DNA from 3 places in the Novosphingobium sp. TK46 genome. Region 2 is predicted to be linked to each of the others. Evidence: riboswitches for the same ligand, from Rfam matches in the RefSeq annotation. Region 2 holds a riboswitch; each other region holds the start of a gene.

Region 1 (10,549 bases), 1.4 Mb from region 2:
AAGCGTCCCGTGCACCAGCGCTTCGTGTGCCATACCCAGATAAGCACCCCACCAGATGGTCGTACCCCGCGGTTGCAGCACCTCGAACGCGTCGCCACTGTCGAGCATGACCACGACCGTTTCGGCACCTTGCGGCCAGCCCCGCTCTCGCAACAGGCGCCCGGTGGTGATCGTAACCGCCGAGGCGAGGGGATTGAGGGGAATAGCGTGCGCGGCGGTTAGCGCCTGGATGCTGGTGATGCCGGGGATGACCCGCACCGAGATGGGCACCCCGCCATGCCGCAGGCGCTCTGCGATCCGCAAGGTGCTGTCGTAAAGCGAAGGGTCGCCCCAGACGAGCAAGGCCAGCGCCCCACCTTGCGGCAGATGCAATTCTATCTGCTCTTTCCAGACAGCGGCGATGGCATCATGCCAGTCATGAACGGCGCCGAGATATGGCGCGCCGGCATCGCGCATTGGCAAGTCAAATTCTACCACCTGCACTGGGGACGTGAGAACCCTTTCGCAGATCTGGCGACGCAGATCGATCAGGTCGGACTTGGCATCGCCCTTGCGGGGCAGCAGGATCAGATCGGCGCGGTTCATTACCGCCACCGCTTGTGCGGTAAGGTGGTCAGGATTCCCGGTACCGATGCCGATGAGGTCCAGCGCTATTTGCGGCGCGAGCATGCTCATTCACCGCTGCCCGCGAAGGGCGAGGCTGCATCCTGGGGGCGGAAACGACGGTCGTAGCCCGGTGCGTAGAGGCTGCTCTCGGCGAAATCCGGCGTGTCCAGCACGCGCCCGACGACGATCATCGCGGTACGCTCCATGGAACCCGCAACCGCCTGCTCGATCGTCGCCAGCGTCGCGCGAACGATCCGCTGGTCTGGCCAACTCGCACGCCACACAACCGCAACCGGGCAATCATGGCCATATCGAGGTGCCAGGTCGGCGACCACGCTCGCCAGATTGTGGATCGACAGGTGAATTGCCAGGGTCGCGCCGGTCATCGCGAAGTTGGCCAGGCTTTCGGCGGGCGGCATCGTGCTGGCCCGCCCCGGCGTGCGTGTCAGCACCAGGGATTGCGCGACCTCGGGCAGGGTGAACTCACTCTCCAGCGCCGCAGCGGCGGCGGCGAATGCGGGCACACCGGGCGTGATCGAAAACGGGATCGCCAGCGCCCGTAGTCGTCTCAGTTGCTCCCCCATCGCCGACCATACCGAAAGATCACCCGAATGCAGGCGCGCCACGTCTTGCCCGGCGGCATGCGCGGCGGCGATTTCGGCAACGATCTGGTCGAGATCGAGCGGCGCGGTATTGATGATCCGCACCCCGGGCGGGCAATGTGCGAGCACCGCCTGCGGGACCAGCGAGCCGGCATAAAGGCATACCGGCGAGGCGGCGATCAAATCCCGGCCACGAAGCGTCAGCAGATCGGGCGCACCGGGGCCTGCGCCGATGAAATGAACCGTCATGTCGAAAGTCCTTGGGCTATGGCGCAAGTCGCCATGCGATCGGCCGAGATCCGGCGCGTCGTCACCAAACGCGATCCGGGACCGGCAGCGGCAAGCGCCGAAGCTTCCGCAACGCTGCCGGTACCGCGCGCGCTCATGCTCGGACCAGAGCGCGTAGCCGTCGGGATCGAGGTAAGGCGATCGGGGGAGACGCCGGCGACAGGCAGGCCAAGCGCCTCGCCAAGCGAGAGCAAGGCCGAGGCCTTATCCTGCGCGGTGGCAAGCATGGTCACCTGCCCCTCTCCCTCTTGCGCCAGCTCGAACGCGGCAAGCAGCGAGGCCAGTGCCGCGCCCTTGCGAAAGCCGAAGCCTGCCACGATCACAGAACGGTGCTCCATTGCACGATGGGATAGCGTGATCGCCAGCCGGTGCGGGTACCAAGCGGAACCGCATCGGCCAGTTCGATACGAAGCAGTTCCCCGCCCCGCAGCCCATGCCATCGGATCAGCAAAGCCTCAGACTCGAGCGTCACGGCGTTGACGACGAGGCGGGTGCCCGCAGTAAGCCTGGCCCACAGCACTTCCAGCAGTCGTTCCGACAGACCGCCACCGATAAACACCGCATCGGGTAGCGGACCATCGGGCAAGCCATCGGGCATGCGGGCGTTGAGTATCTCAAGGCGATCGACGCCGAGTGCGGCGGCGTTTGCCCGGGCGCGATCGGCACGGGATGGGTCCGCTTCGATCGCACAGGCGCGGTTCGCGGGATGGCTCAGCAGCCATTCGATGGCGATCGACCCCGACCCCGCGCCGATATCCCATAGCAGTTCGCCCGCACGTGGCGCCAATGCCGAAAGCGTGAGCGCCCTCACCGGACGCTTGGTGATCTGACCGTCGGATGCGAACCAGCCGTCTGCGCGTCCGGCGCTGCGTGGAAGAACATCACCTTCACCGGCGCAGTCGATACCCACCGCGACCGGATGAGCGACGTCGCCCCATACGAAGGCTGCCGCCTTGACGCTGCGCATACGCTCGCGCGGGCCGCCCAGCGCCTCGTGCACATGCAACGTCGATGCGCCGAAGCCCTGCTCGGTCAGATAACGGGCCAAAGTCGCGACCGCCTCGCCATCGCGCAGCAGTACGATCGCACGTCGTCCGGGGCAAAGTTCGGGGCGCAGCCGCTGCAAGGGCGCGGCGTGAAGCCCCAGGCACGATACGTCCTGCACCGCCCAGCCCAGCCGCGCGGCCACGAGCGAGAACGTCGATGGCGAAGGATGAGCGATCCACTCGCCCAGTTTCAGATGTCGCGTCACGCTGGTTCCGGCGCCGAACCAGAACGGATCTCCCGATGCCAGCATGACGACGCGCCGGCCACGGCGCTCCATGAGCATGGGCAGGCCATCGGCGAACGGCACCGGCCACTCGATGACCGGACAGGACAATGCGGGCAACAGCGCGAGGTGCCGCGCCGGCCCAATGATGAGCTCGGCCGCTGCCAGAGCAATCTTGCTTGCGATTGACAAACCTTCGGCGCCATCCTCTCCCACGCCGATGATCGTCAGCCATGCCGAAGATGCCGTGTCAGCCATGCCGAACGTCCTTTTGCTGGGCGGTACGACCGAAGCCAGTGCGCTGGCGCAGCTGTTCGCCGCCTGCGGCATCGTGGCGACGTTGAGCTACGCCGGACGGACCGAAGCTCCGCGCGCGCAACCCGTTCCCATCAGGATCGGCGGATTTGGCGGCGTTGAAGGGCTGGTCCACTATCTGCGGTCTCACCGCGTGACACACCTGGTGGACGCGACGCATCCCTTCGCCGCGACGATGAGTGTGAGCGCCGTCGAGGCGGCGAAACTTGCCGGCATTTCGCACATCGCGTTGACCCGTCCGGGCTGGGAGCCGGTAGCCGGCGATCGTTGGACCCATGTACCCAGCATTGCCGATGCCGCCGCCGCGCTCGCCAAGCCGCCGCTGCGGGTGATGCTGGCGCTGGGGCGCATGCACGTCGAGGCTTTCGCCTGTCAGCCACAGCATCACTATTTGCTGCGGTTCGTCGATTGGCCCGTCCAGCCACCAAAACTCCCGCGCCATACACTGGTGGTGGATCGCGGACCATTTACCGCCGAAGGAGACGAGCAGCTGATGCGCGACCATGGCGTCGAACTGGTGGTCTGCAAGAATGCAGGCGGCAGAGGCGCCGAGGCAAAGCTGATCGCCGCCCGCCGCCTTGGCCTGCCGGTGCTGATGATCCAGCGGCCTATGCTGCCGCCGCGCCACGTAGTTCACGATCCGCGAGACGTGCTCAATTGGCTGGGTCATGAAGCCGAACGCGGAGTGTAAAGGATTGGACCTGTCACACGTTCGATGATCCGGGTCTGGCTGGAGCCGACGATGACCATCGTGCGCATGTCCGCCATTTCGGGCAGTGCCGCGCCTAGCGTCGTCACGCGCAACTCCTCGTCCGGCGTGGTCACCGCCCGGGCGAACAGGATCGGGCGATCCTGACCGCACGCTTCGCGCAGCACATCCAGCACGCGCGAAAATCCTTCGGGCCGAGCTTTCGAGCGTGGATTGTAGAACGCCATCGCGAAGTCGGCTTCGGCCGCCAGCCGCAGTCGTTTCTCGATCAGCGCCCACGGCTTGAGGTTGTCCGACAGGTTGATAGCGCAAAAATCATGACCCAGAGGTGCCCCGGCCCGCGCGCTGGCGGCAAGCATGGCGGTAATGCCGGGTAGCACCCAGATGTCCAGTTCCCGCCAAGCCGCGTCCCCTGCTTCGAGCGCCTCGAACACCGCGGACGCCATCGCGAAGACGCCGGGATCGCCCGAAGACACCACCACCACGCGGCGCCCCTGGGCCGCCAGCCGCAGCGCATGGGTGGCGCGATCGAGTTCGACGCGGTTATCCGATGGGTGAAGTGTCAGCCCCTCGCGCGCGGGAACCCGCGCCACGTAAGGAATATAGCCGATGACGTCGGTCGCCTCTGCCAGCGCCGTGCTGACTTGCGGCGTCACCAGGGCATCATCTCCCGGTCCCAAGCCGGCAATGGCTAGCCAGCCGGGAATCATGGCCGGCGCCCCTGCCCATGGATTAGCAGGATCGAGAAGTAAGGCGTGACGTTTTCTGCCTCTATCAGCGGAGTGACGCGTTGGTTGGGCATCGCCGCGTGCTCGACCAGCCAGGCGGCCTGTTCACGCCCGGCAGCGGCGACGGCGCGACGAAGTTTGGGTAGGTTACGACCGATCTTCATCACTACCAGAGCATCGGTATCGCGGATACGGCGAACCAGCTCGTCTTCGGGCAAGGTAGCCATGGCGACTGTCAGCACGTCGTCGCCCCAGGTAATCGGCACCCCTGTCGCGTTCCACGCGCCCGCCATGCCGGTGATGCCCGGCACCACGTTGACCGGCACCACGCCCGACAATCGCGAGTGCAGGTGCATGAACGAGCCGTAGAAGAACGGATCGCCCTCACACAGTACGACGACGTCATCGCCGGCGCGGGCAAGCGCCGCGATCCGCTCGGTACTCTCAGTGTAGAACGCCGAAAGTTGCGCGTTGTAGCGCGGATCGGTCAGCGGGATCTCGGTCGTGACTGGATACTCCATCGCGATCTCGACCACGTCCGCACGCAGCATGCCTTCCGCAATACGACGGGCTTGTCCGGGCCGGCCAGCCTTGCGAAAGTAGGCGACGTGGCGAGCGCCACGAACCAGCCGATCGGCCCGCACGCTCAGCAGGTCGGGCGCGCCGGGCCCCAGACCAACACCGTGTATCGTTCCGCAAGGCACGGAAGGGGCAAGAGAGACCAGGCTCATTCGGCGCGGCTCGCCAGCGCGTTGATGGCGGCGACGGTGATGGCGCTGCCGCCAAGCCGTCCCTCGACGATGCAGCAAGGCACCGGTTGCTTCGCCCACAAGGCGGCTTTCGATTCAACCGCACCGACGAAGCCGACCGGACAGCCGACGATCGCTGCCGGCCGAGGACAAGCGGGATCCTCCAGCATGTTGAGCAAATGGAACAGTGCGGTCGGCGCATTGCCGATGGCCACCACCGCGCCGCCGAGATGCGGGCGCCATAACTCCAGCGCGGCGGCCGAGCGGGTGTTGCTCATCCGACGCGCCATGTCCGGCACCTGGATATCATGCAGCGTGCATACGATCGGATTGCCCGCGGGAAGCCGGCCGCGGGTTATCCCCTCTGACACCATGCGCGCATCGCACAGTATCGGCGCCCCGGCGTTCAATGCGGTCCGCGCCGCCACCCCAAAACCCGGCGAGAAACGGATATGGGGGCCAAGCTCCACCATCCCGGCGGCGTGGATCATCCGCACCGCGACAGGCTCCTCGTCCTTGTCGAAGCGAGCCAGTTCGGCCTCGGCTCGGATCATGGCGAAGGACTTGCGATAGATCGCGGCGCCATCGGTTTCATAGACATGCGGCATCAGGAAGCTCCGAACTGGCGCAGGATTTCATCTTGGGTGAGTGCCGTGTGGGAGGGGGGCGCTCCGGCACGCGCCTGGGTGGCAAGGTCGTAACGTCCATCGCGACCGGTCACGGTGATGTCCGCCGGCCCCGGCCGCGCGCAACCCTTGCCGCAACCCGACACGTGCAGCCGTCCTGCGACGAGCGGGGCCAAACGGCGCGCAAGATCCCGCGTGACCACGGTAGCTTGCGGACAGCTTGGTGCCCCGGGACAGGCATCGACATGGAGCAGCGGATCGTGCGGATCGTCCAACAGACCCGCTATGGCTCCGATCGAAACACCCTCCAACAAAACGACGCGCCAAGGCGTGAAGCGGACCGCCACTGCCGACGATTGTGTGATAGCTGCTGCGAGTTCATCGGCCTGGATACGTCCGAAGGCCAAACCATAGGCACTGCCCAGCTCGTGATGGCCTGGCGCAATAGGCTGACGCTGGCGCGATGGGGCGATGTTTCCGGTGGCCCAGGCGGGAAGCACTGGATCGTGTCTTGCCATGCGTCCCGCCGCCGCGCCGCCGCTCGCCACGAACCATCTCGTCAGGGCAAAGAGTGCAGCGACTTCCTGCCCCTCCGCGATGACAATGCCGTGATCCCGACCATCTGCTCTCAGAATAAGTTGGCCGCCCTCCCCGCGCTCGATACGAAAATCACCCGGCTCTTCGCGCAGGGTGCAGGTTGCTCCGGCGTCGATGACGAACCCCATCTTGCCCGGCAGGTCGGGTAGCTCATCGAGCCGTCCGAGCAATTCGCTGGCGATGCGGTGCGTGTCGTCGCCTGCCCGCCAATCAGGTGCGACCATGACGTTGCGACGGGTCTCGCGGATCGGGTCGCGATCTATCAGTGCGCCGGCCAGCAGTCGTTCGATCATGGCGGCCCAGCCCTCCGCGCCGATGCCGCGAAGCTGCAGGTTGGCGCGCCGGGTCAGATCGATCGCGCCGCTGCCGTGTGCCTGCGCCGCCTCGCACACAGACAGAACCTGCTCGCGCGTCAGCACGCCAAGCGGCGGTTTGATCCGGACCAGCAGGCCATCGCCCGCCATCATCGGGTGCCAGGCATCAGGGCACCATCCCTTGATCGCAAAGTCGCTCACCGCGCTTTACGCCGCCCGTGGGCTGCAAACGCAGGCGACACGCTTGGCGGAACCCTGCACGACATGAACACCGGCAACCTCCACACACCTACGGCGACGATGGCGGGGGCTTGCCGGCAGAACCGGTCGGCGCGCGACGACGGGCGGGCATGCCAAGGCACCCGAAACCCGCGCGACCATGCAGCCCCAGCCGCACAGCTTCGTCGCTCAGACGGAGAGTTACCGTGCCATGACCATCCCCTGGATCAGGCAAGAGCGACCGGTGCGCCGGCAGGTCTCCTGGCTCACGGGTCACAGCTTGATGCGCGCCTTCCCAGACAAAGCGCACGCGCCTCGTCCAGTGGCTGCTCTTCCAACGTGGAGAGCTTGCGCATCGCGCTATCCGCTTACAGTTGCAGGGACAGCCGCGGAGTTGGAGGCAAGCCCCCTCACCGCATTCCCGATTAAGCCCCTTGCGGGGGCACCGGCGCGATCAACAAAACACAGGGCTAGCCCCGCACTTCGGCGAAGCGCCTAGACCAAACCGAGCGCCAAGCCAATGGCTCTTGTCGTAGGCTCAGGCCGGAGCTTCGAGGGGATGGAACAGCCGGCCCTTTTCGACGAAGTAGATGATCACCAGCACCGCCACGCCGATGCTCAGGTAACCGACCGCGAGAGGCAGCGTGGTACCGGAATACGACTGGCCGATCGCAAACCCGACCAGCACGGCGCCGATGCTGGTGATGAACCCCTGCACCGATGATGCCGTCCCGGCGATATGCCCGACCGGCTCCATCGCCATCGACCCGAAATTCGAACCGCACAGGCCGATACAGGTCATGCTCGAGGCCTGCAGCACCATATAGCTCAACAACGTCTCGGACCCGGTCGCGATGATGCCGACGTGGATGATCGAAAGCGCGATGAGGCAAAGTACCGCGGCTTGCGAAATCCACCGGGTGCCGAGGCGCTCGACCAGCTGACTGTTCGCGAACGACGCCAAGCCCATCGCCCCGGCACAGATCGCGAAAAGGATCGTAAAGCGCTCCCCGGCACCGAATTCATCGACGAAAATCTGCTGCGCCGATGAGACGAAGGCGATGATGCCCCCGAACGTCAGCGACGCGGCGATCGCATAGCCGATCGAGAATCGATTGGTGAGCGTAAGTCGATAGCTCGATCGCAGGTTCGCCAGCGAAATCGCAACCCGCCCGGCATCCGGCAAAGTCTCCTTCAACCGCAGCAGCGTCCACGCGAGTACGAAGGCCGCAAAGCCGCCCAGCGCATAGAAGATGAACCGCCAGGGTCCGATCGTAAGCAGTGCCTGGCCCAGGGTTGGCGCCAGGATCGGCACGAGGAAGAAGATCATCTGCGCAACCGACATCGTCCGCGCCATCTGTCGCCCGGACGAGCCATCGCGTACGATCGCGACGGCCAGGACCCGAGTTGACGCGGACATCAGACCCTGCAGCAACCGCGCACTCAGCAACGCTTCGAACGTCGCCGAACTTGCCGCAAAGACGCTGGCTGCGACAAATCCGATCAGCGTGGCAATAAGCACCGGACGTCGTCCGAAACGATCGGCGAGCGGGCCATACACAAGCTGGCCGGTGCCGAAGCCAAGCATGTAAACCATCACCACCCACTGCCGGTGATTGGCCGCGGTCACTGCCAGCTCGCGACCGATCTGAGCAAGGGCGGGCAACATCAAGTCCACGCCCAGCGCGTTCACGGCCATCAATGCGGCTATGAAAATGATGAACTCGCGCGGGTACATTCCCGAGGAGGCGTGTTGCGGCTTCATTGTCGTTCTACTCATTGTTCGCTTCGGCATAGTGCGCAATCGACCCGGCTCAGCGCTCCCGTCCGGAGCCCGGCTGATCGGCCATAGCATGCACAGCATGACGCTTGCAGGCACGGATCACCCCATGCTGATCACCAGTCGATCAAGCGCACGGTGCCGGCGCAGCCGACATGCGGATAGACGCTTCACCATACCGTAAAGTTTCTTCTTGCGTGGAATATCAATACTCTTTGCGGACCATCTCATGTTTCGTGGCGGAATGCGGGGCCGATACGATGGATCAATCGTCGCCTTAAGCATCTCGCGACCCCTACCGCACGTCCGCCATTTCCACGGTCGTGACAGCCGGTGTCGTTATCGTTCTAGAGACTTCGCGATAGAGTTCCTCGCAGCGATTCAGCCACCGGTCCCTGGTAAACAAGCGCAGCACGCGATCGCGCGGCGTGCTGCGCGAAATTGCCATGGCCGGAGCGATGGCAGCCGCCAGCGCATCGACATCTCCTGCCGGTGCGAAAACGCCCGCCTCCCCGATCACCTCGCATGCGGCGCCCATGTCGAACGCTGCCACCGGCAGGCCGCAAGCCATCGCCTCGGCGGCGACCAATCCGAACGGCTCGTCCCAGCATGGGGTGAAGAGGAACAGCGATGCACGGCCAAGTTCCGCAGCAAGGCGCTCGCCTGACAGATGGCCACCGTACCGCACATGCGGACCAAGCAGGGGCACGACTTCGGCCTGCCAGTAATCGCCGTCTTCGATGCTACCATAAAGCGTGAGATCGATGCCAGCCTGCCGCGCAGCGCGCGCTGCCAGATGCGGCCCCTTGTTCGGTGTCATGCGACCGCACCATACAGCCTCGGCGTTACCGCGCGCGACGAAGGGCCACTTTGCCGGATCGATCCCGTTATGCAGCACCGTGGCCTGCGCGGGAGCACCTTGCGGCCACCAGGCCTGCAACTGGCGGGCGGAGGTAACTGTCAAGCGATGTCGCGGCGACGGGCTCGCCGAGACGAACCAGTGCAGAGCATCATACGGCGGCACATGAAGCGAGGTGACGGTGGGCACGATCGCCGTGCGCCGCTGCTCCAGCGGGAACCGGTGAAGGCTGTTGTTGTGTACCACGTCGAACCCACCGCCGGCGATGCGGTCACACGCGTCAGCATAGCCGGCGTCCAGGTGCGCGATCAGCGGAGCGGATCCGCGATGCTCCGCCCATGGAAAGGTAGCTTCGTAATGCGTGTCGACCACCGCGTCGATTTCGAAGCGTGGATCGCTGTCGCCCGAGGCGAACAGCGTCACCTCATGCCCGCGATCCTGCAAGCCCTTGGCCAAGTGCCAGCAGTGCGCCTCCATCCCACCGGCGAACGGCTCGGAGATCCGCTGGCGAACGTGGCCAAGGATCGCGATCTTCACGCAGCCACCGCGTCCTTTCTGGTGGGCGCGGTGGCGGTCGAAGGCACGACGTTCGCTTCCAGCCAGCGCAGCACCCGCGCGGTATTGGCGTAAGGTTGGTGGCTTTGCTGACCGGTCAGGGCAAGGTCTTCTTCGCCCGGGGCACGCAGGATGCGCACGGGATGGCCGGGCAAATCCTCGATCAAGCCCATCAGCTTGAAGGCGTGCAGCCAATGCCCCATCGTCCGATAGCCCCACTTGGCTTCGAACAACTGAGCATTGCGCACCACGCTTTCGAGATGGTGCACCGGCGGCATGTGGTGCGGGTGATACTGGTGATACGCCAGACCACCCTTTGCCCACGCGATCGG
Region 2 (10,549 bases):
CGACGACGTCCCGACGTCTTCGTATCCGGTTTGGCGCACGAATTGCGCACACCGCTTACCATCGTCAAAGGTCGGCTGCACGGCTTGAAGGACGGCATCATCGATCCCGCATCCGGTGAGTGCGACCGCTTGCTGACGCAGATCGATCAGTTGATGCGGATCGTCGACGATCTCGGCGCGCTGGCAAAGGCACAGGCCGGCAATCTGACTCTGGACCTGCGCACGGTCGAGGCATCGCGGATCATCGAACACGCGACGCGTATCGTCAGAATCGAGGCTGCCGAAACGCAGATTCGGCTGGTGGTGACATGCGCGGCTTCCGAGATCCGCTGCGATCCTGTCCGCCTTTCGCAAGCGTTGCTGTTGCTGCTGCGCTCGGCCGGTGAATCGATCGTGGCGCGGCGGGCAAGACGAACCGGCCCTACGCAAGCCGCCGTACTGTCCCTTCGGTTGGAAGCGCGCGACGATGGCTGTGCGGCGCTCGCGGTCAGTTGCGAAGATCCCTGGGAGATCGGGCTAAGGCCGGCATTGGCCTTGTCCCTTATCCACGCGCACGGCGGCAGCGTGGCCGTGAGCCGACAGGGTTTCTGCAACGACGATTTGCAGATCGTCGTGACCCTACCAGCGGCCTAGGGCAGGCTTCAACGCTCGTCGCAGCGCAAGCCGGGCGCGATACGCCTTGGGGATCATTGCTCCGCCAATTTTTGAAAGTCGTGCCAGGTTCCTGCAACCTTGCGCCAAGATGAACGATCTTTTCCGATCACTGACAGTGGTCAAGGTCGCTGGCTGGCCCACGCCTGCTCCGCCATGATCAGAAGAACACGGAGAAGACGCATGACACGGTTCGATAAGCTTGCCCTCGCCACTGCCATGTCGGTGATCCCGCTGACGGCTTATGCGCAGACTGGCGGTACGGCGGAAGCCACGCAGGTCGAGAACCGCATGACCACCGTCGCCGAACCGATCGCCGCATACAAGCCCGCCGCGGCGCAGGCGGGCGTCGAAAACACGGTCGACGCACAGGGCGGTGCTCGCGCCGCCGGTGCGCCGCAGATGACCCGCGATAATGGCGCGCCCATCGGCTCGAACCGCAACTCGCTTGCCGCCGGCGATAATGGTCCGGTGCTGCTGGAAGACACCACCCTGCTCGAAAAGCTCGCCCGTTTCGATCGCGAGCGCATTCCCGAGCGTGTCGTCCACGCGCGCGGCACCGGTGCGCTCGGTGTTTTCCGCGCCACCGCAGGCTTGTCCGATGTAACGACGGCTTCGCTGTTCGCCAGTGGCAAGGAGACGCCGGTCTTCGTGCGGTTCTCCACAGTGATCCACCCCTCCGGCTCGCCCGAGGGCTTGCGCGATCCGCGCGGCTTTGCGGTGAAGTTCTACACGGACCAGGGTAACTGGGATCTGGTGGGCAACAACCTGCCGATCTTCTTCATCCGTGACGCGATCCAGTTCCCGGACATGATCCACTCGCTCAAGCCTTCGCCGGTGACCAACAAGCAGGATCCGAACCGCCTGTTCGAATTCTTCTCCGGCACGCCCGAGGCGACCAACATGCTGGTCCACGTGTACTCGAACCTTGGCACCCCGGCTTCATATCGCACGATGGACGGCAACGGAGTCCACGCGTTCAAGCTGGTGAACCAGGACGGCAAGGTCGTCTTCGCCAAGTTTCGCTGGATCAGCCGCCAGGGCGTGAAGAACCTGAATGGCGATACCGCCAACAAGGCTCCGTTCAATTACCTGACAGACGATCTCTATGGAGCGATCGCGGCGGGCGAGAACCCAACCTGGGATCTCATGATCCAGACCCTGACACCCCAGCAGATCGGCAAGCTGCCATACAACGCGTTCGATGACACCAAGGAGTGGTTGAACGTACCGTTCCGCAAGATCGGCGAGATGACGCTGAACCAGGTGCCCGACAACTTCTTCCGCTGGACCGAGCAATCGGCCTTCGCCCCCGCCAATCTGGTGCCCGGTATCGAGGCTTCGCCCGATCGCATGCTGCAGGGTCGGCTCTTCTCGTATTCCGACACGCAGCGCTATCGCATCGGCGCCAACGTGATGGACCTTCCGGTAAACCGCCCGCGAGTAGCGGTCGTCAACAATAACCAGGATGGGCAGTTGGATGCCGCCGAGAAGACCGGCAAGGTCGACGTGAACTACTTTCCGTCGGTCACGCAGGGCAAGACGGTGAACCCGGCTTACGCGCCGACCCCGACCAGGATCGACGCGATCGCGCAGACGGCGCCGATCTCCAAGACCGAGCCATTCGACCAGGCGGGTCAATTCTACCGCTCCTTGAGCGCGGCGGACAAGGCCGACCTCGTGAAGAACCTGGCCGGAGATCTGGGCGTGGTCACTTCCATGCGTACCAAGGTGGTGATGGTCAGCTACTTCGCGCAGGCCGACAAGGATCTGGGTAGCCAACTGGCACAAGCCGTCGACGTGCCGATGGACGAAGTTGCCCGGGCCATCAGCGAGTACAAGACGGCCCTCCCCGCCCGCTACGAGGGCAAGCAGTGATGTTTGCCCTGCTTATCGCGACCGCCCTCGCCACTGCCCCGGCTCCAGCCACCGGGGCTACGGAGAAGGCGCCGACCGGACAGGCTCGCTCTCAACAGGCGGCAACCCTGCCCTCGCCCGCGCGGCGGCAGGAGTTGCTGTTCGAAGCGGCCAAGCTGGGCCGGGCGGACCTGATCCCCGTGCTGGTGCGCAATGGCGCCGACGTGAACGGGTACGATTCGCGCGGCTTCACACCGCTGATCCTGGCCGCCTACGACGGTCAGGGGGGTGCCGTCGAAGCGTTGATCAAGGCTGGCGCGGACGCCTGCAAGCCGGACCTCAACCAGGGCAACACCGCGCAGATGGGCGTCGCATTCAAGGGTGACGACCGGATTGCCGCGCGCCTGCTTAAAGAAAAGTGCGACGTCAACGCACGCAACAAAGCTGGGCAGACGGCACTCATGATGGCGTCGCTGTTCGGCCGCGCTGCGCAGATCGACATGCTTATCGAAGCCGGCGCCGACAAGGCGCTCGTGGACAGCTCGGGCCGCTCCGCCGCCAGCGTCGCGGACGCGCAAGGCAATCAATCCGTGGCCCGAAAGTTGGATACGCCGTAACGGGCAGCACCGTTTTCGCTCGGCCGGGCGCGGCGCCTGCCGGTATGCCGACCGGCGTAGCCGCGAACGCAAGGCGCGAGGATCACCGTTGCGATCGCGCCGGGATCAGATCGGCCATCCGATCTGGTGATAGGCTGAATCCCAGAACATCCATTCGTAGCGGGTGGCTGTTCGGAACGCCTTGGCCATCGCCGCAACGGTGCCGGGCGACGCGGTGCTCGCCGCCGCATCCACCAGCGCACGCACTCTGCCTGTCGCCTCGCCGAACGCGGGGTCGGCGTACGTGTCGATCCATGCGTCGTATGTGTTCGCTTGCACCGCGATCGGCTTGATGTGGCATCCCACTTCCCAATACACCCAGAAGCATGGGAGGATGCCGGCGATCAGCTCCTCATAGCTGCGGGTTGCCGCCAGGCTGGCAAGGTAGCTGGTATAGCCCAGGCAAACCGGGCTGGGTTCGGTCATGCCCGCAACTGCGGGAGTCACTTCGAAGCGCGCGAAGAACGACTGGTGGAGGACTTCCTCGACCTGCACGGCAACTTTGGCGCCATCCGAAAACTCGAGCCTGCCCGCCGCGGTCGGCGCGCGAGCCGCAGCGATCGCGAGGACGCGGGCGTATTCTGAAAGGTACAGGCTATCTTGCACGATATAGTGCTGAAAGCTGGAGACGGGCAGCGTTCCTGCGGCGAGTTCGGACAGGAACGGCTGCGCCAGGATAGCACGCCGGATCGAAGCGACCTCATCCCACATCGCATCGCAAAAGCTCATTGAGTGATCCTTGGTTGAAGTTGCCCGGACCGCCGTCGCGAACAGCCTCCTTGCAGACGTGAACGAGATGAAGCCCGGCCCGGCAGCCGAGGAGCACCGGCAATAGGCGCTTCAACATACGGTGTCCCCCTGTCTGTTTTGCTGTCCACGTTTTCGTTCGGCAGCCGTCCCGAGTTCGCCGGCCGGCAACACACTGCGGGCTTGCGGATACGACGGACGCTAGCTATCGGGCGGCCGTCCTGCTCGTTCCATGAACGGCCGGGATACTGATCGCGCCGGTTCCTCGAAAGAGGATTAAAAGGGAACGCGGTGAAGGTGATCGACAGCGATGTCGGGCATCCGAAGCCGAGGCTGTCCCTGCAACTGTAAGCGGCGAGCGCGATGTACATGTGTGGCGTGGGCAGAAAGCCACGCCGCCAGCCACTGGGTCGGACGCTAAATCGAGCGAGGCCTGGGAAGGCCGTGCATCAAGCGATGACCCGCGAGCCAGGAGACCTGCCGGCGTCTGGTCGCTCTTGCCTATGGCCCAGGGGATGGCCGCGGCACGGTGAACTCCGTCTGAGCGACGAAGATGCGGCGGGGACCGCAACGGCGTTTGCGCCGGGCGTCTGCGCGTCCGTTCGGCACACCGTCGTCCGCAGATCGTGCGGAGGCCCCCGTCGGATGTCGCTCGGCGCCGGGGGTAAATCGTCATGTGCAGGAATTATCGTAATCACGCTGGATGGAAGACACTCGTTCTGGCCACTTCGCTTTCGGGCATGCCCGGCGTTGCCGTGGCAGAGGATCGAGCAGGGTCGGAGCAGACGGAAGCCGAGGACATTCTCGTCGTCGGTCAGGCAGGTCTGGGGCTCAATCTACCCACCCAGACCGGCAGCCGGCTCGGGCTGACACCGCTCGATATGCCAGCCAGCGTGTCGACGGTGGATGGCGACGCAATTCGGATGCGCGGCGATCTTACCGTCGCCGAGGCGGTATCGCGCGCGCCGGGCATAACCAACGCCTCGAACCAGGGCGACGGCGGCACGGCACTGGCGGCCCGGGGATTTGCGGGCCAGGGATCGGTCCTGCAACTGGTCGATGGGGTCCGCCAGTTCCCCCTGAACGGCACCGTCACGTTCCCGAGCGATCCGTGGAACGTGGATCGTATCGAGGTTCTGACCGGCCCGGCCTCGGTGCTCTACGGGCAAGGCGCACTCGGCGGTGCGATCAATGTCATCAGCAAAAAACCGTCCGATCGGCAGGTGATAGACCTTCAGGCAAGCTACGGATCCCAGAACACAGCGCAACTCGCCGCCGGTGCCGGTGGACCGCTCGGCGATGTCCTTGGCTACCGGATCGATGCAAGTTATCGCCGGTCCGACGGCTATGTGGATCGCGGTCGCAGCAAGTCCTTCGCGCTTGGCGCGGCGCTTGCCTTCACGCCTACCGACGAATTGTCGATCTCGCTACGCGCGGACTACGCGCGCAAGGAACCGATGCGGTATTGGGGTACGCCGCTGGTCGCAGGCCGCATCGACGACCGCCTTCGCCACCGCAACTACGAGGTATCGGACGCCACGATCCGCTACCTCGACGACCGCGAGACGCTGACGATCGAATGGTCCGCGAACGACGCGATCACCTTTTCGAACGCGACGTATCGCATGGATACGAAGCGGACGTGGTACTCGCTGGACCTGTATTGCTTCATCGAGGCTGACGGCGATTGCCGGAACGGTCTGGGCAGCGGGACGCCGGGGAACGTCTATCGCGCAGACAACGTCGGGATCATCCATGACAGCCAACAAGTCGGCAACCAGGGCACGGTCGCGATCAAGACACCGCTGAGCGGCGCGATGGCGAATGACCTGGTGCTCGGCTTCGATGCCAATTACATCAAGCATGATTACGCGCACAACTTCGACTTCTCGACTTACACGGACGAGGTCGATCCCTTCGACTTCGATCCCGGCTTTCTCGCAAGTCGAGACCAGACCCTCCCCCGTTACCGCACGCGCACCCGCGAATGGGCGATCTTCGGTGAGGACCGGCTCAAGCTGAACAGCCGGCTCTCGCTGATCGCCGGGTTTCGCTATGAAGAGGATTGCGTGAAGCGCCGCAACTTCGTCTATACCGATGGCGTGATCTCGGGCACGGCCAACGCGTTTCCGGGTGGCGTCGCGCAGAAGAAGTTCACCGATTTCACCTGGCGCATCGGCGCGGTCTATCAGCCGAGCCCCACGATCTCGATCTATGGCCAATACGCGACCGGCGTCGATCCGATCGGCACGCTGACCACTTTTACCACGAACGCGGCACAGTTCCTGTTCACGAATGCCAAAGGCGATCAGATCGAGGCCGGCATCAAGGCCAGTTTTCTCGATGGTCGCGGATCGGCGACGTTTGCCGCCTACCGGATCGTGAAAAAGGGGCTGGCGGCGCAAAGGGTGACGAACGGTCCGATCGAGCAGATCGGCAAGCAGGCGTCCCAGGGCATCGAAGCCTCGCTTTCGCTTCTCCTCGCCGGCGGCTTCGGGATAGAGGCCAACGGGACGATACTCGACGCCGAGTACAAGAGCTTCCTGAGCGGCAACGTCGATCTATCCGGGAACACACCCTTCGATGTTCCCGAGCGTGCGGGCAATCTGTGGCTGACGTGGCAGGGCGATCGCGGGCTGCGCGCGCAAACCGGGCTGCGCTATGTGGGTCGGCGGTATACCGACACGGCAAACGCTTTCCGCATCCCGGGCTATACCGTGATCGATGCCGGGATCTCCTATGCCGTGACTAAGAACGTCGCGATCGATCTGCGTGGGCTCAATCTGTTCGACGAACGATATGCGATCTCGGCCTACAACAATGAACAGTGGATCCTCGGCCGCCCCCGCTCGGTAGAGGTCGCGCTTCGTGGCCGCTTCTAAGGGCAAGGCTCAAGCGCCGGGTCACAGGATCAAGCGCTGGCTCTATCTTGTCCACCGCTGGATCGGCATCGCGTCCTGCCTCTTGTTCGCCACCTGGCTGCTGTCTGGACTGGTGATGATCTACGTCCCTTTTCCGTCGCTGACGGCGCGGGAGACGGCGAGAGGTCAGGATGCCATCGATTGGCTGCGGGTGAACGTTCAACCGCTCGCCGCGCTGGAGCAGGCAGGCACCGGCCTGCCGCGGTCAATGGCCCTCGAGATGCGCGACGCTTCGCCGGTATGGCGCATCGAACCCTGGACTGGCAGTGCGGTCACGGTCCCTGCCACGGCCGGCGAAAAGCTGGCCCCTGTCGATGCGTCGCTCGCCCGCCGCGTAGCGGAACGGTTCGGCGGCAACCCGGCCGGGACGATAAAGCTACTCGACCGCGATCAGTGGACCGTGGCTGGCGGCTTCGATCGGCACAGGCCGTTATGGAAGGTGTCGCTCGCCGATGCGGTCGGCACCGAACTCTACGTATCGTCTGCCAGCGGCGGCGTGGTGCAGAAGACCGATCGCCGCGAACGTTTCTGGAACTGGGTGGGCTCGGTCCCACACTGGATCTATCCCACCGTACTTAGGCAGAACAACGAGGCCTGGCGGCAAGTGGTGATGTGGGTGGCGGGACCATGCATCGCGGCGATCGTCACGGGAATGTGGATCGGCATCCTGAGAGTGCGGGTCGGCAAGCGCCGTTTCCGCGATGGCCGGATCATACCCTATCGCGGCTGGATGTGCTGGCATCATATCGCCGGGCTGACAGGCGGTTTCGCATTGCTGACATGGATGTTCAGCGGCTGGCTTTCGGTGGACCCATTCCATCTCTTCGCAAGCAGGGGCATCGCAACGAGATCGCTCGCGGTGTACGCGCATGCGTCGCCGCCCCTGCCGCTTGCGCCCTGGAAACTTGCCACGTTGGCCCCGGACGCCAGACGCATGACGATAAACTGGTCTGCGGGTCGCGAGTTGTTAACGATCGATCGAGCCGATGCACCCGTCATTCTGGATGCCCGGACCCTCAAGGCGCCGCAAAGAAGCTGGAACGATCTGCAAGCAGCGGTGCGAAAGCTCGTCCCCGACGCTTCGGTCATCTCCGTGCAACGCCTGACCACACCCGACGCCTATTGGTACGAGGTCGGCTCGCCGCCGAAATTACCGATCCTGCGCGTCCGGTTCGACGATGCTGCCGCCACATGGGTCCACATCGATCCTGACAGCGGCATGCTGCTGGGTGACCTCGACGCGAGACGACGGCTTTACCGGTGGTGCTTCGACCTTCTGCACAAATGGGATCTGAACGGCCTCACGCTGAACCGCCCGTCGTGGGACATCCTTTTGTGGTCGCTCTCGATCGTGGGATTGGTCACGTCCGTCAGCGGCATCTTGATCGCCTGGAGACGCCTCAGGCGCCCCCGCCGCGGCGGCTGACATTGGTTGTCGCCTGCTTGTCCCTTGGCGAAGTACTCGCCGACCAGCTTGGCAGCAGGTTGTTCTACCGCAGCGTTGACGCCGGCCGTGTTCGATGGGTGAACGCTTTGCTAGGTATGGTGGTTTGAACGTAGGATATGCTCACAACATACCGAACTGCGACGCGTTTAGCGGTAAATGAAAATATCGGAGTATGACGAATGCAGCGGCAAGGCCTCGTGGGGGCCCTTCTTGGATGGAAGCGTTCTCCAAGTGAAAGCGGAATGGTGATCACTGTGCAGGCGCTCGCGCCGCACTCGGTCGAAACTGACAGCCATCGTTTTGAGGTTTCACTCGCTCTCAATGATCGGCAGATCCGCTCCCTTGCCCGTGACCTTCAACGCGCGGCCGCGGAGCGGGGCGTCACCCTGTGGGCCAAAAAGCGTTGGTGGCAGCTTTTGTAAGCTGAAGGCGAGGCTGCTCCCGCGTCGTTCACCACCAAAAAAAGGCTCCAAGGCAGCATCGCAGGCTGCCCTATTCCCCCTCGCGACCCTTCTCTGCTTGCCAGTGGGTGCATTTGTTTGACCGAGCCGCGTACCCTCAGCCAAGTCGTTGCGATTGTTGCCAACATACTGCGTATTCTCGATAACCAGCTCATCGAAAATCGACACTTCGATGGTTGCTCCGATGGGACAATGCACGACACTACGGTCGATTATCGTCGTCTTTTTCCCGCAATTCGTCGCGCGAATTCAGTTTGGCCCAGAGCTTTTCGGTTCCAGCCTCCTGCGCATTGTTCACGTATGCCGAAGCCACCAACCACCCCTTGATATACTGTAGCGGAAGAACGCAGCCTAGACCAAGCAAGGGTATCGACGTGACAAGATGAACCCAAAAGGGCGGCTCGAATCTGATCTGCAGCCAAACTACGAAGAACGTGAGCGGGAAGGCGACGATGCAGAGCGAGAAAAACGCTGGCCCATCGTCAGGTGCCGCAAAATTGTAGTTCAAATCGCAGACCGGGCATCGATCCTGCAGCTTCAAAAACTTCCGGAACATGCGCCCTTTGCCGCAGCGCGGGCAAAGCCCCTTGATCCCGCAATGCAGTATCCAGCGCGCGTTATCATTGGGCACCCGTGCATCATCGCTCATATCAACCAAGTCCAGTTACTCCGGTCGGTCGTTGATGTAAGCGGCAAATATACCGATGCAAACCGAGCGTGCTGTCCGTCCAGCGCAGCTGAGCGGCGTTCCTTGTAAGCCTTCGATCGACTAGATAACGTTTCAGGCTCAAACGGTTTTGGAAGTGGGCCTGGACAGAAAGCGAACCTCTGGCGGGCTTAATCTGCCTGAACCTGCCGCCCCGCTTCCGCGGGACCTTTTCTACAAATATGGGCCCTAACCTGATCTTCCACAGCCTCACCTTCTCGTTCCAAATGTCGAATCCGCGCCCGAAGAGCATGTCTTTCACGTTTTTCAAGCTAAGCGGAAAGCGCACATACATCAGCACCACCAGCCGGATCACCCTTCGGTGAAAAACTGAAGTACCGCGATAGACTGAACGGCCTGCAAGGACAAAGCATTCACCTGCCCTTCCCCGGTTAAGCTTACCTGCCATTGCACCTATTTGACAGAGCCACCTGGCTTAACAATCAAGCTTTTAACGCGAGAAAATGGCGGAGCGGGAGGGATTCGAACCCTCGATACGCTTTTGGCGTATACTCACTTTCCAGGCGAGCGCCTTCGACCACTCGGCCACCGCTCCGCATGCACTGGAGGGGCGGGCCCTAGCGTGGCGCGGGGGGTTACGCAAGCGGTGCGGTCGTGGCATCAATCAACGATGTCGTTTCATCCTCGTTTCGCCTTGATCCCCGCCGCGTCATGCCTCGCAATGTTCGGGCAAGCTTATGCGGACGCCGCGCCAGCGGCGCCCGCAGGCGCCCCGCAAACAGCGCCAGCAGCGCCGGTCACGCCGGCACAGATCGTGGCCGACGCGCCGGCAGCGCAGTGGGTTGCGATCGCGCCGGACAATTTGCTGGTGATGGATCTTGCGCCGCCCGCTGCGTTGCCCACCGCGCCGGTCGCAGTTGCGGCGGATGCCACCGCTTCGCAAAGCACCACCTTGGCGAGCCCCGGCTCCGGTTCGGATGACGCTTCGCCCGTGGCTGCGACGGTCACCGCTCCGATGGTCGCGCCGGTCGCACCACCGCCGTTACGGCGGGTCGTGATCCAGCTGATCGCCCCCCCGTATTCGCAAGGATGGGTAGCCAATATAAGAGTGCTGGCGGCCGAGCACTGGTGGGATGGACTGG
Region 3 (10,549 bases), 1.4 Mb from region 2:
CGTATGTGCATGATGCGGGAATTGTCGTAGTGCTATCCGCGACATCTCAAGTCGTGTCTGCTAACCTGCCACGATGCCTTTTTCCAAACTACGCCTTCCACTGGCCTGGTTGACGGTCGGCGCGACGATGATCGCGCCAGCCATCGTGCCGGCCGCAATGTCTCCGATCCTTGCCGGACTGCTGTTCGCCTGGCTGCTCGCCATCATTTTCTGGGCGGCGTTCGGCGTCGTCCACGAAGCGGAGGAGCTTGCCGAGATAACCGGCGAACCATTCGGTACGCTGATCCTCACCTTGTCGATCGTCATCATCGAGGTCGCGCTGATCTCCGCGGTGATGCTGGGTTCCAAAGCCGTGCCGACGCTGGGCCGGGACACCATGTTCGCGGTCCTCATGATCGTACTCAACGGGGTCGTCGGTCTCGGCCTGCTGGTCGGCGGCCTGCGCCATCATCAGCAAAGCTTCAACCTGCAGGGCGCCAGCGCCTATCTGGCCGTGATCATACCGCTGGCGGTGATCGCGCTGGTGCTGCCCAACTTCACCACGTCCACCGCCGTCGGCACGCTCTCATCCTCGCAATCGGTGCTCTTCTCGCTTCTGACGATCGCGCTCTATGGCTTGTTCCTGTGGCTGCAGACTGGCCGGCACCAGGGTTTCTTCAAGCCCGCGGGAACTGACGCGGTGGTCGAGGATGCCAGCGCCCTGCCGCACCCGGGACGATCGGGCACGCTGATCCGCCACGTCGTGCTGCTGCTCGCCAATATCCTGCCGATCGTCATCCTGTCGAAAAGCCTCGCCAAGTTGCTGGACGCCGGCATCGAAGCGCTGCACGCTCCGATCGCGCTGAGCGGTATCATCATCGCCATGATCGTGTTCACGCCGGAAGGCATCTCCGCCTTGCGCGCGGTCGCCGCAAATCAGCTCACCCGCGCCATCAACCTATGCCTCGGCGCCGCGACATCCACGCTTGGACTGACCGTTCCAGCCGTCCTGCTGATCGGGATCATCGCCGGTCAGCCGGTCGTGCTTGGCCTGTCGTCCGCCAACATGGTCCTGCTCTCGGCTACGCTGGTGCTGAACGGCATTACCTTTTCCGGCAGCCGCACCACCATGCTGGAGGGCGCGGTCCATCTTTCGATGTTCGCCGTCTTCCTGATCCTGGTATTCAGCCCCTGATCGACGCCTGATCGCCTTGTCGGCGGCGCCGTGCATGCAACTCGGCGGCGACAAGCAACGCGTCCAGATCTTCGCGCCCGATGTCGAACGTCTCGTGCATGTCGGCAAGCGCGGCATCCAGATCCTGCGGCAGCAAGCCCACTGCCGCCTGCATCGCGATCGCCTGCTCACCCTCGATCGCCGGTCGATGGGGAAAGGAGTGGCCCGTCGCCCGGTGGAAGAACGTAGCCAGCGAAAGCAGCGCGATCGAATTGAGACCGACCGGCGCGAAGGCGAACAGATATCCGGCCGAGTGGATGTCGTGACTGCCGATCACGGCGGTCAGCGCGGCCGCGCCCCCCGGAGGGTGGAGGCAGCGTAGCAGCGACATCACCAGGATCGCACCACCCACCGCCACCCCTGTGGCGATCGCAAGGTTCGGGATCGACTGGAACGCAGCGACGCCCACCAGGGTAGATAAGACATTCCCACCCAGCACCGACCATGGCCTGGCGAGCGGACTGGCTGGCACGGCAAACACCAGCACCGCCGACGCGCCCAGGGGGGCGACGATGACCGGCAGATCCGCCTTGCCGAGCGGCAACTCGCTGCAAACCACCACCGTCAGGGCAATGCAGACCATAGCCCCCGCGCAAGCTGTCAGGCGATCGCCGATGCGGGCGCCGGCAAGGAGGGGCTTGAACAGACGATCACGCATGCGGAAGGGTCAACTCGGCAACAACGAAAGCTTTACCCATCGAGAATCGGTGCGGGCATGCCTGCCCGGCATCGTGCGTCACCCGCCATCCATGGCCGGCTCGATCGCAAGGATCTCTATCGCATCGGCCTTGTTCGCAAAGGCGACCCGATCACCGACTTCCGCGTCCATGATCGCCCGGCAAAGCGGAGCGGAATACGCCAGCAAACCCGACTGCGGCGCTGCCTCGTCGTCACCGACGATGGTGAAGCTTTGCCGTTTGCCGTTCAGCGCCAGGGTGACGTGCACGCCGAACGCGACGCATGAACCGTCCGGCGGATCCATCAGCCGGGCCGTCGCCAGACGGGTGCGCCAATAGCGCAGCTCTCGTCTGGCAGCCTTGATCTCGGCCTCGTCCGCAAGAGCCGACAGAGCGGCTTCAAGCTCGGCCACCTTCGCGTCGATCAGCGACAACCCGCGGGCGGTGACGATGTTGGGGCCCGGTGGGAGCGGCAACTCGAACTTGGGTTCGAGATGCTCATCATCCCCCTCGCGGCGAAAGGCGACACTCATGGCTGGACTGGATCCTCAAGCGTCGTCACCGGCGGCGTCTCGACCGCCGGAAATGTCGCCTTTTTCCGGGACTATTCGCCCGCTGGTTCCTTTTGAACGGCCTCGGTCTTGCGCGGCTTGCGCGCCTTCTTCTGCGGCGCGGGTTCGGGAGCGGCGACAGCTTCCGGCGTGGGCGCTGCGGCAGCCTTGCGACCAAGGCCAAGCTTCTTGGCGATGTCACGACGACGCTCGCTGTAACCTGGCGCGACCATCGGATAGTCCGGCTTGAGCCCGAACGCTTCGCGATAGCTTTCCGGCGTATAGCCGTGGCCGGCGACGTGCCGCTTCAGGCTGCTGTACGGCTTGCCATCGATCATGCTGATAAGAACATTCGGATCAGCCAGGCTGCGGCGCGCGGTTACTGCCGGCGTCGGCTTTTCCTCTTCCGCCGTAGCGGGCGCTTCCTGTCCAAGACTTGAAAGTGCGGAATACACCGACGTGATCAGCGAGGGAAGTTGGTCACTGGGGACGCTGTTATTGCTCAACATGGCAGTGACGATATCGGACGTCATCTCGAGCAGGTTGTCGTTATCAGCCAATTCAACAATCTCCAGCAAAGGGCAAAACCACGTAAGCGCCGCAATCTCATTCGGCAAGCGTGCTTAACAATCAATCAAGGGCCGTTTTGTTCACATCCGGCACGGCATTGTAGAATGAATCCGCATCGGGCCGGATTATAGATTGCATTGCGCCGGCGATGTTCAATCGAGTTGGGCGGGCGGTTCCGACGGCGAAGTGTCTTTTACTTCCGGTGCCAGGCCCTCGGGCACGAACGGTCGAACGCTTGGCGGCGGCCCCGTCATACCCGCGGGATCACCGGTTCCGCGTCCATGCAACTCATCGATCTCGGCCTGCCGCCGGCTTAGATAGAACGCGCGGGTCGCGGCGTATGGATCGGGCGAATTGGCGTGCAGATCCTTCAGCGTCTTGTCGAATTCGGAACGATGGTCGAGCGCGCCGAGTACGCCGGCCGGCACCGAATACGTCAGGCTGGTGAACGGGCTGCCCACGCCGACCGGCAGGACCAGCCGGTCGATCGCACCGCCGAACAGATCGCGCACGGTTGTCGGACCGACGATCGGCAGGAACAGGAACGGCCCGTTCCGCACGCCATAGTATCCCAGCGTATTGGCAAAGCCGTTGGAGCGTCGGGGCAGACGAAATGGCTTGCGCTTGGCCACGTCGACGAACCCGGCGACGCCGATGGTCGAATTGATCGCGAAACGCCCCGCCGTTTCCACCGCTTTGCCCGGCTTGAGCTGAAGCATGTAGTTCAGGAATACGATCGGCTCGCGAAGATTGTACAGGAAGTTGTGAATGCCCTTGCGCGCGACACGCGGAACGGTTTCCTTGTATGTCCGTGCCGCAGGACCCATCACCGCGTCGTCGACTTTCTGGGTGATCGCGAACGCTTCGGCGTTTACCGCTCGCAGGGGATCGCCCGGCGTGTCCTTGCGCCCGGCGACGACGATATCGCCTGTCCGCGTATTCTCGCCCGGCGGCACCGCTACCGGCGATACCGGCACCGAGGGGGCATTCGGCTCTGTCGGCAGCGGCGGGAGCACGATGGTCGGCGGTGGCGCGGGAACGCGCGACGGATCTTGGGCCAGCGGCTCCGACGAAGAAGCCGGTACGGACGATGCAAGGCTCGCGGCGCCGACCCAAGCGTGCGTCGTCTGCGGCGGCTCCAGCGGTCCGACCGCAAGCAGCACCGCACTCGTCAAAATCAACATCAGCGCCCATCATCCTGTTGGCCGCGCTTCTTCCCCTCGAATTGCGGCAGATCGCGACATGCCCGTTTACGACTTTGTAGGACAGAAGATTCGCGATCGGTGACGCCATGCGATGGAGGTTCTCGACAAGCGGCGATGACGACCCTGCGCGCCGCGCCGTTGAGCGGCGGCCCGTGTGCAATCAAGCAAAAATACCAATGACATGGTTCAACCGTGCCATTGCGGGCAAGGCACCTGATCCCGACGAAAGGGTGTCGAGCCACAGCCGGGTTCGCTCCAGGGATCCAGACAATGCCGCAATCGTCCGAGCAGTATCTGGAGCAGGCGGAACGGCACCGTACCAACGCGGCATTGGCGATCAGCGGGCATGATCGCGACGGCCAGCTGCAACTTGCCGCGATCTACGAGGCGCGTGCGAACTTCATCGAACAGATCGCACGAAACACCGTGCCGGCTTCACGCCTGGAGCATGCGCAGACACCATAGGGGGCAAGCCCTGCCTGCAACGCGGGAAAACCCAAGGCGGGCCTATGTCATGCATCGCCGTCCAGCCCGCTCCATCGGTACACGACGTAGCTGACCAGCCAGCAGGCGATGAACAGGCCGATGATCAGGAAACCCAGCGTATTGAACTGGGCCGACAACACGCCTGCCTGGGTCCATACGCCGCCGGTAAGGCCCAGCTTTTCACCCAGCAACGCCACCGTCTGGATCGAGCCGATCACCAATGCCACCAGCGCCGAAATCGCGGTGATGGTCAGGTTGTAGTACAGCTTGCGGATCGGCTTGACGAAGGCCCACTCGTACGCGCCCAGCATGATGACGCCATCCATCGTGTCGACCAGCGCCATCCCCACCGCGAACAGCGCCGGGAACACGAGGACCGTGCCCAATGATACGCCATCGGCGGCATGCGCGCCGGACAGACCCAGAATCGCGACTTCGGTCGCGGTGTCGAAGCCCAGGCCGAAGAGGAACCCCAGCGGCGCCATGTGCCAGCTGCGACGGACCAGCCGGAACAACGGTCGCAGCACGCGTGCGATCACCCCGCCGCCCGCCAGCAGCATGTCGAGATCCTCTTGCGTGTGCGAGCCTCCTTTCCGCACATGCTGGAAACGCGTCCACAGACCGCGCAGGATCGCCAGGTTCATGATGGCGATGGCGAACAGGAAGCCCGCCGACACGATCGTCGCGATCACGCCCCCTTTCGCACCGATCGCCTCGAAGTCGGTCAGGGTGGTAGCGGCCAGCGCGATGGTGGTCGCCGCGATCAGGACGATCGCCGAGTGACCGATGGCGAACCACAGCCCCACCGTGATCGGTCGCTGGCCATCCTGCATCAGCTTGCGCGTGACGTTGTCGATAGCGGCGATATGGTCGGCGTCCACCGCATGACGCAGCCCCAGGCTCCAGGCGAGCAGCGCAGTGCCCAGCATCAGCGTGTTGCCGTGGAACGCGCTCAGCGCCCAGCCCCACGCCAACAGGTTCGCGCCGACCAGCAGCACGAACAGCACGGTGACGCGTCCGCGCAAGGTCATGGTCGCCGGCGTCATGCCCAAGCCCATATCGAAGCGACTGCCCGGCCCGCATCGCTCGCGACCGGCCTTACCTGCGCCTGTTGCATATCCCTGTCCAACCCCGTCGGCGTCAGCGATCCTGGCAAGGGGCCTCCGTGCGAACGGCCGGATCGTGCGTACCGAACGGACGCCAGTCAGCGCCCGGCACACCGATGCCGGTGCGGCCCCCGCCGCACGTTGCGTCGCTCAGACGGAGTCATTTTCCGTGCCTTGGCCAACCCCTGGACCACGGCAAGAGCGACCAGACGCCGGCAGGTCTCCTGGCTCACGGGTCAAGGCTTGATGCATGGCCTTCCCAGGCCTCGCATGTCGCAGCGTCCGGCCCAGTGGCTGCCGGCGTGCCGTCTTGGCCGCCAGCGTATGCATCGCGCTCACCGCTTACAGTTGCAGGGACAGCCGCGGAGTTGAAAGGAAAACCCTTCCGCACCGCATTCCCTATTAAGCCCCTTTCGGGACACCGGCGCGATCTTGCCCTGCCGATTTCGCGACCGGGCCACTCATCCTTATGCGGGCGCAAGGGACCGCGCAAGGGACGACGCGCGCAACTCCCGCCTTGCCCCGGCGGCTCGGTGCCGGTATCGCCCGATTGTCCCCAAGGTGGCCTGCCATCGTGGGGACGTAGATCGCGCCGGTGCCTCGCAAGAGGCTTAAACGGGAATGCGGTGAGAGGGGCCGGGCTCCTCAACTCCGTGGCTGTCCCTGCAACTGTAAGCGGCGAGCGCGATGCACATCGTCTTTCCCCAGACCGGGAAAGGCAGCCACTGGGCCGGACGCTGCGACATGCGAGGCCTGGGAAGGCGTGCATCGTGTGACGACCCGCAAGCCAGGAGACCTGCCGGCGTCTGGTCGCTCTTGCCGTGGTCCAGGGGTTGGCCAAGGCACGGATGAACTTTCCGTCTGAGCGACGACATGCAACGCGGCCCGGGGCCGCAGCGGCATGGTCGCGCCGGGTGCTTTCGCGCCTGCCCGCCCGCGCGTGCCGCCCGTCGAGCCATGCCACTGCGCAAGCTCGGCCTGCCCCGTGTCGCGCAACGTCGCCGGCGCGCAAGGATGATCGTCTTGAGCAAAGTACCCACCACCGTCATCACCGGCTTCCTGGGAGCCGGAAAGACCACGCTGATCCGCCACCTGCTGACCCATGCGGGCGGCCGTCGCCTGGCGCTGATCATCAACGAATTCGGCGATGTCGGCGTCGACGGCGAACTGGTCCGGGGCTGCAACGACGACGCCTGTCCCGAGGACGACATCGTCGAACTGGCCAACGGCTGCATCTGCTGCACCGTCGCGGATGATTTCCTGCCGACGATGATGAAGCTGCTCGACCGGCCCAATCCGCCCGAGCACATCATCATCGAGACCTCGGGCCTCGCCCTGCCCAAGCCGCTGGTCAAGGCGTTCCAGTGGCCGGACATCCGCACCCGTTCCACCGTCGACGGCGTGATCGCGCTGATCGATGCAGACGCGGTCGCCGCCGGTCGTTTCGCCACGGACGAGGTGGCGCTCGCCGCCGCCCGCGCCGCCGATCCAAACCTCGATCACGATAGCCCGCTCGAGGAACTGTTCGAAGAGCAGCTGGGCTGCGCCGACATGGTCGTGCTCAACAAGACCGATCTGGTCGACGCAGCGGCGCTGGCCCGGGTGGAAGCGCAAGTCGCCGCCGAGATCCGCCCCGGCGTCAAGATCGTCCGCGCGGATCACGGCGCCGTCGATATCGCCGCCCTGCTGGGCATCACCGCCGCCGCCGAGGACGATCTTGACTCGCGTCCCTCGCATATCGACGGACTGGACGACGACCACGATCACGACGACTTCGACAGCTTCGTCCTGTCCGGCGCCGAAGTGGCGGACCTCGACGCGCTGGTCGCGACGATGGGCACGCTGATCGCGCGGCACGACGTGCTGCGCATCAAGGGCATGGTCGCCGTCGCCGGCAAGTCGAGCCGCCTGGTGGTGCAGGCGGTCGGCCCGCGCATCCAGCACTTCTACGACCGCGCCTGGGCGCCTGCCGAGCAACGCCGCACGCAGCTGGTGGTGATCGGGCAAAAGGGCCTCGACCGCGAAGCGATCGAAGCGGGCCTTGCCGGCCTGCTCGGAGCCGTCACCGCCTGATGCACCTGCTGTCCGCCACCCCCGGCACGATCTCCAACGGCGAGGAGGCGATCGATCTCGACCAGTCACCTGGCGATATCGTGATCCTGACGGTCGCGGACAGCGAGCTGGCCTGCTTCGCCAAGGCTGCGGCCACGCTCGCCCAAGCCGAGCCGGGCGCGCCGAGCGTGCGCCTTGCCAACCTGCTGCAGCTCAAGCACCCCTACTCGGTCGACCTGTACGTCGAGAAGGTGATCGCGCACGCAAAGTTCGTCTGCGTCGTGCTGCTGGGGGGCAAGAGCTACTGGCCCTACGGTATCGACGAGATCGCCGGCCTCGCGCGCACCAAGGGGATCGCCTTCGCCGCGCTGGCCGAGGGGCGAGAGATCGACCCGGCGCTCGATCTGGCCGGCACTCTGCCCGAGCCGGTAGTGGGCCGCCTGCGCGAATACATGCGACAAGGGGGTATCGCGAACGCGCTGGCGTTCCTGCGCACCGCCGCGCGCGCGATCGGTCGCGATTGCGGCGCGCCCGACGATCCGGTGCCGGTGGCCGACGCCGGGCTTTACATCGCCGGGCTCGACCGCCCCGGCCTTGCCGATCTGAAAGCGCGCTGGAAGCCGGGTGCGCCGGTCGCCGTGCTGGTGTTCTACCGCGCGCTGATGATCGCGGCCACGCTGGAGGCCATCGATGCGATGGTCGCAGCGCTGGGGGAACGTGGCTTCAACGTCGCACCGGTCTATGTCCGGGCCTTGCGCGAGCCGTTCGTGCTCGAGTGGCTGGGCAGCTTCATCGCCGAAGTAGCGCCCGACGTGATCGTCAACGCCACCAGTTTCGCGGCCTCGTCCTCATCCGAGCCACGCAATCCCGGCGTGCTCGAACGCGGCGATTGCCCGATCCTGCAAGTGGCGTTCGCCGGGGTCGAGGAAGCCGACTGGCGCGCCGCCGCTAGAGGCCTGGGGCCGCGCGACCTGGCGATGAACGTCGCCCTGCCCGAGATCGACGGTCGCGTGTTCACCCGCGCCGTCGCATTCAAGGCGGCGCAGCGGTTCGACGAAGTGACGCAGTGCGGCATCGTCGTGCCACGGGTCGCGCCCGATCGCGTCGCCTTCGTCGCCGATCTCGCCGCCGGGTGGGCCCGATTGCGACGGACCCCCGCCGCGACGCGCCGGGTGGCGCTGGTCCTGGCCAACTATCCCAACCGCGATGGCCGCATCGGCAACGGCGTCGGCCTCGATACCCCGGCCAGCGCTGCCTCGATCCTGGCGAGCCTGCGCGCTGCGGGCTACGACGTCGGCGATGCCCCGCTGGACGGCGCCGCGCTCATGCAACGGATGACGGGTGGGGTGACCAATGCCCCGGCTTCGCGCGACCGACCGGGCGAGATCGCGCTGCCGCTGGAGGACTATCGCGCAGCCTTCGCCGCAATCCCGCTTGCCGCGCGCGATGCCATGCTTGCGCGCTGGGGAGAGCCGCAGGACGATCCGTTCATCCGCGACGGCACGTTCCGCTTGCCCGTACACCGCTTCGGCAACGTCGTGGTCGCGGTGCAGCCGGCGCGCGGTTACAACGTCGATCCCAAGGCGACGTACCATGACCCCGCGCTGCCGCCACCGCACGGTTACCTGGCGTTCCACGTCTGGCTGAACCGGCACTTCGCCACGCATGCGGTCGTGCATGTCGGCAAGCACGGCAATCTCGAATGGCTGCCCGGCAAAGCCCTGTCGCTGTCCGCCGAATGCTTTCCCGAGATCTGCGCGGGCCCGGTGCCCCAGCTTTATCCCTTCATCGTCAACGATCCCGGCGAAGGCAGCCAGGCCAAGCGGCGCATATCCGCCGTGGTGATCGACCACCTGACCCCGCCGCTTACCCGCGCGGAAAGCTACGGACCGCTCAAGCAGCTCGAAGCGCTGGTGGATGAATACTACCTCGCCGCCGGTATGGATCCGCGCCGTTTGGACCGCCTGCGCCGCGACATCATCGATCTGGCGCGAAGCCAAGGGCTGGACAAGGACGCCGGTGCCAGCGGGGACGGCGACGATGCGCTGTCCGCGATCGACAACTACCTTTGCGAGTTGAAGGAGATGCAGATCCGCGACGGGCTGCACATCTTCGGCCGCTCGCCCACCGGTCGGCTGGAGCGCGATCTGCTGGTCGCCCTCGCCCGGACCCCGCGCGGCTATGATCGGCCCGGGCAGGCCTCGCTGCTGCGGGCGATGGCGGAGGATCTCGGGTTCGGGTTCGACCCGCTGGACTGCCGGATGGCCGATCCGTGCGACGGTGCGCGGCCCGCGCTGTTGCAGGCCGTGTCCGACGATCCCTGGCGTACCCTGGGCGACACGGTGGAGCGGCTCGAACTGCTCGCCGCCGCCTTGGTCGAAGGCACGGTGCACCACGCCATCGGTGAGCGCACGGCGGCCGTCATGGCCGAGATCGCTTCCAATCTTGCGCCCCGCGTTGCGCAGTGCGGCCAAGCCGAAAGTACCGCGCTGCTCGCCGGTCTCGATGGCCGCTTCATCATGCCCGGTCCTTCGGGCGCTCCGACCCGGGGACGACCCGACGTGCTGCCGACGGGACGCAACTTCTACTCCGTCGATACCCGCGCGATCCCGACCGCCGTGGCCTGGGATCTGGGCTCGCGCTCGGCGCAACTGCTGGTCGACGACTATCTTCAGCGCGAGGGCGAATA

What was found. Region 2 has a riboswitch for cobalamin ahead of ACXJ1Z_RS11110 (TonB-dependent receptor). Riboswitches for the same ligand answer to the same signal wherever they lie in the genome.
Region 1: linked by a shared signal. The riboswitch ahead of ACXJ1Z_RS17870 (ferredoxin-like domain-containing protein) and the one ahead of ACXJ1Z_RS11110 (TonB-dependent receptor) in region 2 are both predicted to bind cobalamin.
Region 3: linked by a shared signal. The riboswitch ahead of ACXJ1Z_RS04395 (HoxN/HupN/NixA family nickel/cobalt transporter) and the one ahead of ACXJ1Z_RS11110 (TonB-dependent receptor) in region 2 are both predicted to bind cobalamin.

Annotation. Positions count from the first base shown of each region.
Region 1 is NZ_CM143963.1:3,743,114-3,753,662, forward strand. Features, by position in the region: gene cobF (precorrin-6A synthase (deacetylating)) at 1-675, opposite strand, end outside; gene cobM (precorrin-4 C(11)-methyltransferase) at 672-1,457, opposite strand; gene ACXJ1Z_RS17840 (cobalamin biosynthesis protein) at 1,454-1,834, opposite strand; gene cbiE (precorrin-6y C5,15-methyltransferase (decarboxylating) subunit CbiE) at 1,816-3,024, opposite strand; gene ACXJ1Z_RS17850 (cobalt-precorrin-6A reductase) at 3,023-3,772, shown strand; gene cobJ (precorrin-3B C(17)-methyltransferase) at 3,748-4,500, opposite strand; gene ACXJ1Z_RS17860 (precorrin-2 C(20)-methyltransferase) at 4,497-5,249, opposite strand; gene ACXJ1Z_RS17865 (precorrin-8X methylmutase) at 5,246-5,875, opposite strand; gene ACXJ1Z_RS17870 (ferredoxin-like domain-containing protein) at 5,875-7,005, opposite strand; cobalamin riboswitch at 7,258-7,488, opposite strand; gene ACXJ1Z_RS17875 (multidrug effflux MFS transporter) at 7,562-8,788, opposite strand; gene ACXJ1Z_RS17880 (glycosyltransferase) at 9,099-10,199, opposite strand; gene ACXJ1Z_RS17885 (glycosyltransferase family 2 protein) at 10,196-10,549, opposite strand, start outside.
Region 2 is NZ_CM143963.1:2,314,496-2,325,044, reverse strand. Features, by position in the region: gene ACXJ1Z_RS11130 (histidine kinase dimerization/phospho-acceptor domain-containing protein) at 1-633, shown strand, start outside; gene ACXJ1Z_RS11125 (catalase) at 835-2,529, shown strand; gene ACXJ1Z_RS11120 (ankyrin repeat domain-containing protein) at 2,529-3,125, shown strand; gene ACXJ1Z_RS11115 (TenA family protein) at 3,231-3,893, opposite strand; cobalamin riboswitch at 4,155-4,410, shown strand; gene ACXJ1Z_RS11110 (TonB-dependent receptor) at 4,652-6,793, shown strand; gene ACXJ1Z_RS11105 (PepSY domain-containing protein) at 6,780-8,258, shown strand; gene ACXJ1Z_RS11100 (hypothetical protein) at 8,522-8,701, shown strand; gene ACXJ1Z_RS11095 (DUF983 domain-containing protein) at 8,943-9,389, opposite strand; tRNA gene ACXJ1Z_RS11090 (tRNA-Ser) at 9,912-10,002, opposite strand; gene ACXJ1Z_RS11085 (peptidylprolyl isomerase) at 10,078-10,549, shown strand, end outside.
Region 3 is NZ_CM143963.1:942,494-953,042, forward strand. Features, by position in the region: gene ACXJ1Z_RS04365 (calcium:cation antiporter) at 74-1,174, shown strand; gene ACXJ1Z_RS04370 (HPP family protein) at 1,164-1,871, opposite strand; gene ACXJ1Z_RS04375 (GreA/GreB family elongation factor) at 1,950-2,423, opposite strand; gene ACXJ1Z_RS04380 (Ros/MucR family transcriptional regulator) at 2,495-3,001, opposite strand; gene ACXJ1Z_RS04385 (MlaA family lipoprotein) at 3,164-4,195, opposite strand; gene ACXJ1Z_RS04390 (hypothetical protein) at 4,487-4,681, shown strand; gene ACXJ1Z_RS04395 (HoxN/HupN/NixA family nickel/cobalt transporter) at 4,729-5,748, opposite strand; cobalamin riboswitch at 6,006-6,249, opposite strand; cobalamin riboswitch at 6,385-6,626, shown strand; gene cobW (cobalamin biosynthesis protein CobW) at 6,832-7,881, shown strand; gene cobN (cobaltochelatase subunit CobN) at 7,881-10,549, shown strand, end outside.